Regions from separate parts of the Candidatus Njordibacter sp. Uisw_039 genome, predicted to be linked through region 2. Evidence: predicted binding sites of a transcription regulator. Region 2 holds the regulator's gene; the other holds the start of a gene.
What was found. Region 2 encodes LexA, which represses DNA repair genes until DNA is damaged. Its sites were predicted from a motif close to CTGTNTNNNNANACAG; they were not measured.

Region 1: recA (recombinase RecA) is a predicted target of LexA. The motif match lies at 2,263-2,278, and genes of this name have one in related genera.

The regions. Positions count from the first base shown of each region.
Region 1 covers NZ_CP159831.1:420,162-424,359, reverse strand. Annotated here, with positions in the region: gene alaS (alanine--tRNA ligase) at 1-502, opposite strand, end outside; gene ABXT70_RS01995 (regulatory protein RecX) at 630-1,127, opposite strand; gene recA (recombinase RecA) at 1,152-2,189, opposite strand; gene ABXT70_RS01985 (CinA family protein) at 2,532-3,035, opposite strand; gene ABXT70_RS01980 (malonate--CoA ligase) at 3,205-4,198, opposite strand, start outside.
Region 2 covers NZ_CP159831.1:1,135,420-1,139,617, forward strand. Annotated here, with positions in the region: gene ABXT70_RS05360 (M18 family aminopeptidase) at 1-789, shown strand, start outside; gene ABXT70_RS05365 (cell division inhibitor SulA) at 797-1,252, opposite strand; gene lexA (transcriptional repressor LexA) at 1,274-1,882, opposite strand; gene dinG (ATP-dependent DNA helicase DinG) at 2,061-4,190, shown strand.

The sequences.
Region 1 (4,198 bases), 720 kb from region 2:
CGCAAGGACCAGTGTCGCCCATAGACCAGAAGTTGTCTTCGTCTAGCCGCGAAAACCGTTGCTGATTGATGCCGATTTCCTCAAACCAAATTTTTTCCGCTTCCGCGTCACTATGGTGTACCGTAATCCATAATTTTTCTTCTGGCAGGCCGAGCTCAACGGTTAAAAAGTTCCAGGCAAACTTTATCGCATCTTGCTTAAAATAATCGCCAAAGCTGAAGTTGCCAAGCATCTCAAAGAATGTATGGTGACGAGCGGTGTAACCGACGTTCTCTAAATCATTGTGCTTACCACCAGCACGCACACAACGCTGAGACGTAACGGCACGTTTATAGGAACGTTCTTCATCACCTAGAAAAACGTCTTTGAACTGAACCATACCCGCATTGGTAAATAACAAGGTGGCATCATTGCCAGGAACTAGAGAACTACTAGGCACAATTTCGTGTCCTAATTGTTCATAATAATTAAGGAATGCCTGACGGATAGCCGCGATTTTCATGGTCAGTCTCGCTGTTAACACAAAAGCGTAAGTATATACTGAACCACTAATGGCTTTCGACCATTGCAGGCAATTTACATTCTAAATTAGCTGATTATTAAACATTTTTTAGAATAAATGACCAGACTCACGGGCGCTCGTCCAGTTGCGCATCTAAGGCGTAATAAATATGCTCTTGAGCAAAACCACGCTGATACAAATATCGAGCTTGTTTAGCCCTGTCTTGAGGGCTGGTTGCCACAGCCCAACCACAATGCTTACGCTTTTGTTGCAGCGCATTTTTGCGCCAGTCAAATTGCTGTTCCAGCATTTGTTGGTGCACTAAATTGCGGTCCAAGCCGTATTGAACACCCCATTGATAGAGGCGTGATGGACCAAACCCTGCGTTTGCTTTCGACCGAACCAGCACTTCTGAAAAGCGCAGGTCTGATTGCAAACCTTGCCGCTCAAGTTCATCGAGTAGAAACTCTAAATCAACATTCCAGCCCTTTTCTACCGCCTTAAGGTAAAGTTTTCTCTGGAGCTCATCACGGGATTGCTCACGTCGTGCCAATAAACCGATGGCTTTATGGCGCAAAGATGAAATTTGTTTTTCCACACCCGTTAGCACAACCCTCTTTTCCATAACCTAAAAACTTAACTCGGCAATTTAAAACGTCAGTGGCGTTACCACATCGTCAGCCACTTCTTTGGGCTTAGGAATGCTCAAAAGAGCTTCTCTAATTTGTAATTCAATCTCTTCACCGATCTCAGGGTGATCTAATAAATATTGCGCAGCATTGGCTTTACCTTGACCAATCTTATCGCCCTTATAGGCATACCAGGCACCAGCCTTGTCCACCAATTCTTGTTTAACTCCTAGATCAATAATTTCACCCATACGGTAAATGCCCTTACCATATATGATTTGGAATTCTGCTTGTTTAAAAGGCGACGCTACTTTGTTTTTGACAACTTTAACTCGAGTTTCGTTGCCTACAATCTCATCGCCATTTTTTACCGCGCCAATACGACGAATGTCCAAGCGCACAGAAGAATAAAACTTTAATGCGTTGCCGCCGGTGGTGGTTTCTGGACTGCCAAACATCACGCCGATTTTCATGCGGATTTGATTAATGAATATAACCAAACAGTTAGCATTTTTGATGTTGCCTGTGATTTTACGCATGGCTTGGGACAATAAACGAGCCTGAAGTCCTACATGATGATCGCCCATTTCACCTTCAATTTCTGCCTTAGGTGTCAACGCAGCCACAGAATCAATAATGATTACATCAACGGCATTTGAACGCACTAGCATATCGGTAATTTCAAGGGCTTGTTCACCCGTGTCTGGCTGACTGACCAATAAGTCGTCAACGTTAACTCCCAGTTTTTCTGCATAGCTTGGATCTAATGCGTGCTCAGCATCAACAAAAGCGCAGGTCTTACCAATTTTTTGGGCTTCTGCAATCACCTGTAACGTAAGGGTAGTTTTGCCAGAGGATTCAGGGCCATAAATTTCGCAAATACGCCCAAATGGTAATCCACCTATACCTAACGCAATATCTAGGCCAAGGGAACCTGTGGATACGGACGGCATAGCTTCTCTGGGTTGATCACCCATACGCATCACTGCGCCCTTACCAAATTGGCGTTCGATTTGGCCTAGCGCTGCTTCGAGGGCTTTTTGTTTGTTTGCATCCATGGGGTTCACCTTATTTTTTGGCTTAGAGCCTATGCCTTTGGTCTTTTCAAGGTACTGTAATTACATACAGTACCTGTTTGTATGTACAGTATTAAACCATACCTGAGAAAAAGTGCAAGGCTTAATTCATAATTTGTCTAAAAGCTTGTTTTGATGTTAATGATTGGATCGGCTTGATAGGTGTATTGATTAAAACGGTCCACTGTTTTTTGTACCCTGCACCCCCTACTTTAAATCATCTAATGTATTATGATCTGGGCTCAACTTACCCTCATCTACTCTCACATTATGAATGACGATACCCCTAAGGGTTGGTGCTTGTGTGGTCGTAAGCAAGAGATGTCAACATTGATTGACAACACCCTTCAATGCCATTCGCACGGCGGCACTTTGGATTTCTTTTCGCCCACCATCTAAATGATATAACCGACTCGTTAACTTTTGCTCAGGTCCGCACCAAGCTATCCATACACTGCCCACAGGTTTTTCAGTGGTACCGCCATCCGGTCCTGCGACCCCACTCACCGCCACACAAATATCGACCGCCATGGCTTTGCAACCCCCTACCGCCATCGCCTCAACTACTTCTTTGCTCACGGCCCCTTGAACATCAATGGTTTGGGAGTTCACGCCCAGCAAATGTATTTTTAAATGGTTACTGTAACTAATCACACCACCATTAAACCATCTTGAGCTGCCTGAAAGAGAGGTCAGCAAGGCGCCAATGGCGCCACCCGTGCATGACTCGGCAGTGGCCATTGAGAGGCCCTTATCCATCAGAGCATGAGCCACTTCATTGGCTAAAATTAGGTCCTGCTTTGGGTCTATGATCAACTTATTCTGCATTGTTAAAAGCACCATGATTGCGGAAAAGAAATTGGCCTCAGCGACCAATGGGTAACTATGACCTTAGGTACCACCTCAGTGCAAGTTAAAATGACACAATTACATGGGTTTCTATGGGACTGCATAAACGGTCTGTGGTAGACATCCATGACACCATAAATGCCACAGCCTAGGACTTTATAAAATTGTCTTTGTGTCGATCCCTAAGGATATTTTTTAATACCTTACCCATTGTGTTTCTGGGTAATTCATCAACGAAAAATATATTTTTGGGCCGCTTAAAGGCCGCAATTTTTTGCTGCAAAATATTTTTTATGCCATTTTCGTTTTGACTTGTATCGCCTGTCAGCACCACAACCGCCAACACGCCTTCGCCAAAGTCAGGATGGGGGACACCAATGACTGCGGATTCATAAACACCTTCAACATCATCCAGAATGATTTCTATTTCTTTTGGGTAAACGTTATATCCACCAGAGATAATAAGATCTTTTGAACGGCCCACAATGGATAGGTAGTTGTCGCCGTCCATAGTGCCAAGATCGCCTGTAATAAAGAAACCATCTTCACGGAATTCTTGTTTTGTTTTTTCGGGCATTTGCCAATAACCCTTAAACACATTGGGTCCACGAATTTCAACTGATCCAATTTCACCCTGACCAAGTTGTTGGCCACTATCTGCATCGGTAATACGCACCTCAACGCCAGGAAGAGGCATTCCTACGGTACCTGCACGACGCTCACCTTCATAGGGATTTGAGGTATTCATATTTGTTTCTGTCATGCCATAGCGTTCTAAAATTTCGGCACCTGTGACTGCGCTCCATTGCTTATGAGTCTCTGCCAACAAGGGGGCAGAGCCAGAAATAAATAAACGCATAGGGGCCACTGTTTTTGGGGAGAGATTAGGGGACTCTAACAATCTGACATAAAACGTTGGCACGCCCATTAACACTGTGGCCTTACTCATGAGTGATAAAATAGTCTCACTATTAAAGCGGGGCATAAATAACATAGACGCACCTGCACATAAGGTGACGTTAGTCGCCACAAATAGCCCATGGATATGAAATATAGGCAGGGCGTGAATCAATACATCGTGGCGATCAAAATGCCAACATTGTTGCAGTGCTTGGGCGTTGGAGACCAGATTGTCATGGGTG
Region 2 (4,198 bases):
AGTGTGAACCCACAAACAGATTTGCCAGTTCTATTAGGCCAATCACTGGGTGATGATTTTAGCCTGCGTTCGCTGCTTGCAGATGAGTTAAAGGCTAATGGTCACAAAGTTAATCAGGTGATTGATTATGAGTTGAGTTTTTACGACTTTCAGGCCCCTGCCTTAGTGGGAATAAAGCAAGAATTTTTGGCAGCTGCTCGGTTAGATAATTTGTTGAGTTGTTATATAGGGTTAACAGCAATGATTGGTGCTCAAACGGATCAAGGCATGTTATTAATCTGTAATGACCACGAAGAAGTGGGAAGTCAGTCGGCAGAAGGCGCTCAGGGTAGTTTCTTAATGTCTGTGTTGCAGCGTATTTATCCAACGGCTGAACTGTTGCATCAAGTATTAAATGCGTCCACTTTTATTTCCGCAGACAATGCTCATGGGGTACATCCTAATTTTACCAATAAACACGACAACCAACATGGGCCTAAGTTAAATCAGGGGCCAGTGATTAAGGTCAACGCAAACCAGCGCTATGCTACCAATGCGGTCACCAGTGCAATGGTGAAAGAGTTGGCTGCACAAGTGGATTTGCCAATCCAAACCTTTGTGGTGCGCAGTGATATGGGTTGCGGCAGCACTATCGGGCCAATTACTGCAGCTCAACTAGGTGTGCGGACTCTGGACTTGGGTGTGCCTACTTTTGCAATGCACTCCATCCGCGAACTTGCGGGCAGTGACGATGCGCAGACTACCCACAAATTACTACAGAAGTTTTTTGAAACGGAGATGACTGTTTAGTACCGGACTATTGGTGCCTGATCAAAAAAGCGCGACTATTGCCGAGCTCTGCGGCTTGGGCTAAGTCATTAAGTTGATCATCAGCAAGGGCGCCAAACCAGCTAATAACAGCATGACAAGTGCCACTCTTTAGAGCTTGGTGGGCAAGACTCATAGTGTCGTGCTGGGCATCAGGCTTTAATAAAATAATTTTATTCAAGTCAAACCCAGCAGCCTTTAGTTGGGCTTTAGGTAATAACTTAGGGGGTGCTACCCAAGCCAACCAACGCTGATCGTGGCTTAGTTGTGCAAGCAATGGCAATAACATCTGTACATTGTTCCAGGACTCACCACGCATAATTATTTCTGTGATGTGGCTCAAATTCTGCACATGTGCTTGGTCTTCTTGAGCCCATAGGTCTAGTTGATGTTCAGCCAAAATACCATCAATACTATTGTCGGTTTGCTGCTCTTGCTGCCACATAATTTTGCTCCTGTTTTACGTCTAGTTGCCGCGGCGGATAACACCAACGCTCAAACCTTCAATGCTTAAGTGCTGTTGCGTAAGATCGACATCAATAGGTGAAAAATCTTGGTTTTCTGCGATAAGTTGTACTTGGTTACCGTTGCGTTGAAAACGTTTCACAGTGACTTCATCATCAAGGCGCGCCACCACAACTTGTCCATTTCGTGCTTGATCTGTTTTGTGTACAGCTAATAAATCGCCATCGTAAATGCCTATGTCTTTCATGGACATACCGCTAACTTTAAGCAAATAGTCTGCCTTTGGGTAGAATAAGTTTTCTGGGATGGCACAATAGTCGCTAATATGTTCTTGCGCAAGCAGTGGGCTACCGGCTGCCACCATACCAATGATTGGTAGGCCCAAGTCGACTTCATGCATATCTGGTACTCGTATGCCACGAGAAGCCCCTGGTATGATTTCAATAGCACCTTTTCGGGCGAGGGCTTTAATGTGTTCTTCCGCAGCATTTGGTGATTTAAAGCCGAGTTCCTTTGCGATTTCTGCTCGAGTTGGCGGATAACCTGTGTCGATAATATAGCTACGAATGCAGTCGAGTACCTGATCTTGGCGGGGGGTCAACTTAATCATATTACTTGCTCCTAACACAAAGTGAGTCTGCTGGTTGTTTGTACAGTTACTGTATATAATACCAGTATTATTGCCGCTGGCAAGTTTTATTTTTGTTAGCCTATTTACTGTCAGCTTTTGTGGCAAAAATGGTGTACTCTTATCGCCGATTACTTGATGCTAACTATGAGCTTTCTACGTGTCTGATTCTGCTGCTGTAAAACCACATATCCAACAACTTTATCGCCAGCTTGTTAAGCAGTTAAAGTTAAGGCCTCGCTGGGGCCAAAAGCAGATGATAGCGACCGTGGCTAACCATTTTTTGGCAATTAAAACTGATGGTGATGGCCACCGTAGCGACGATAACCCAGTTTGCTTAGTAGAGGCTGGCACAGGTACGGGCAAGACCTTAGCTTATATGGTAGCGTGTTTGCCGATTGCTAAAGCATTAGAAAAAAAGTTGGTGATCGCTACGGCCACCATTGCCCTGCAGGAACAAATTGTCCAAAAGGACCTACCGGCGCTTAAGAAACACGGCGGCTATGATTTTGATTTTCGTTTAGCTAAAGGTCGGCGACGATATTTATGTGTATCTAGGCTGGATCAAGCGCTCTCTCAAAACGCTTCTATTGACCCCACGCAAGCTTTGTTTGAGGACGAGTTGGCACTCAAACTAGATGGTCAGCAGCAAGTATTGTACAAAGATATGGTGGTGCAGCTTGGCAGCAACCAATGGGACGGCGACCGCGATGCATGGAAAGACCCTTTGGCAGAAGATCATTGGCGACCCATCACAACGGACCACAAAGGCTGCACTAATAGACGTTGCAGCCATTTTAGTCAGTGCCCATTCTTTAAAGCTAGAGAAGGCCTAGAACAGGCCGACTGCATTGTTACTAATCATGACTTAGTTTTGGCAGACCTAGCCCTAGGTGGTGGTGCTATTTTGCCAGCGCCAGAAGATACTATTTATATTTTTGATGAAGGCCATCATTTGGCTGATAAAACGTTAAAGCAGTTCACCCACCAACAAGGTATTCGCCAGCTTAGCCGCTGGTACGGACAAACGCGCTCTGGCTTAAAAAAGTTTTTAAAGGAATGGCAGGGTGGAGGTAAGGGTGCACAGCTTAGTGGGCAGGTTCAAGACCATGTACAAGGACTAGAGCTGCAATTGGTTAGTTTAGAACAATTTTTAGACCAGTCTGCGTTTAGGCCAGAGGATGGTTATCAGCAACAAGAAAATTATCGTTTTTCACAGGGTATAATTCCGTCTGAATTAGTTCAAATTTGCCATGATATGGGCTTAAGTAGTGCACGCTTGGCTAGAGATTTGGGTGCATTACATGAAATGATGGATGATGTTGTTAAAGGAGACCAAAATGGCTTGCCTAAAGATCAAGCTGAAAACTACCTAGCGGCGTTTGGGGTATTACAACAAAATGCTGAGCAGCAACTTGGGTTATGGCAAGCCTATGCCAAAGTAGACCAAGAGGGCGAGGTGCCTATGGCGCGCTGGTTACAGTATTGGCAAACAGCAGAGCGGGTAGACTTAGAACTCTCAGCAAGCCCAATAATGGCTGCTGAACTTTTACAGGAGAATTTATGGCAACGTTGTTATGGCGCCTTATTAACTTCCGCTACGCTTACCGCCCTTGGTCGCTTTGACCGCTTAATAACTCACGCAGGGATAAATCCACACAGCACCATGCTAGCGCTTGCGAGTCCCTTTGATTTTGCCAAGTCGCAGATATGTGTACCTAAAGAGGCGATTGAACCAGGGCCTGAGGCCGTGTTTGTAGATCATCTAATTATAGGCCTCAAAGCCCAGCTAAATAAAGCTGAAGCTAGCCTAGTATTGTTTACCTCACGGCGGGTGATGCAGTTGGTATTTGAAGGTATTGGAGAGCAGTGGCAAGATCTGATCTTGCAACAAGGTGAGTCTTCTAAACAGCGTTTATTGGATCAGCATAAAAAACGTATCGATGACGGTGAAGGCAGTGTTTTGTTTGGCTTGGCAAGTTTTGCAGAAGGCATCGATTTACCTGGCGATTATTTAACTCATGTGGTTATAACGCGGTTGCCATTTACGGTGCCAGATCGCCCAGTACCATCTGCCCTTGCTGAGTGGATTGAGAAGTCTGGTGGTAACAGTTTTGCTGAACTGTCGGTGCCCGAAGCAAGTGTTAGGTTGGTCCAGGCCACAGGTCGTTTGTTACGTAAAGAAGACGACAAAGGCCGTATTACTATTTTGGATAAGCGTATCCTCAGCAAACGTTATGGTCAACAACTTTTGCAGGCCTTACCGCCTTATGAACGGCGGTTTGATTAATAAGCCAT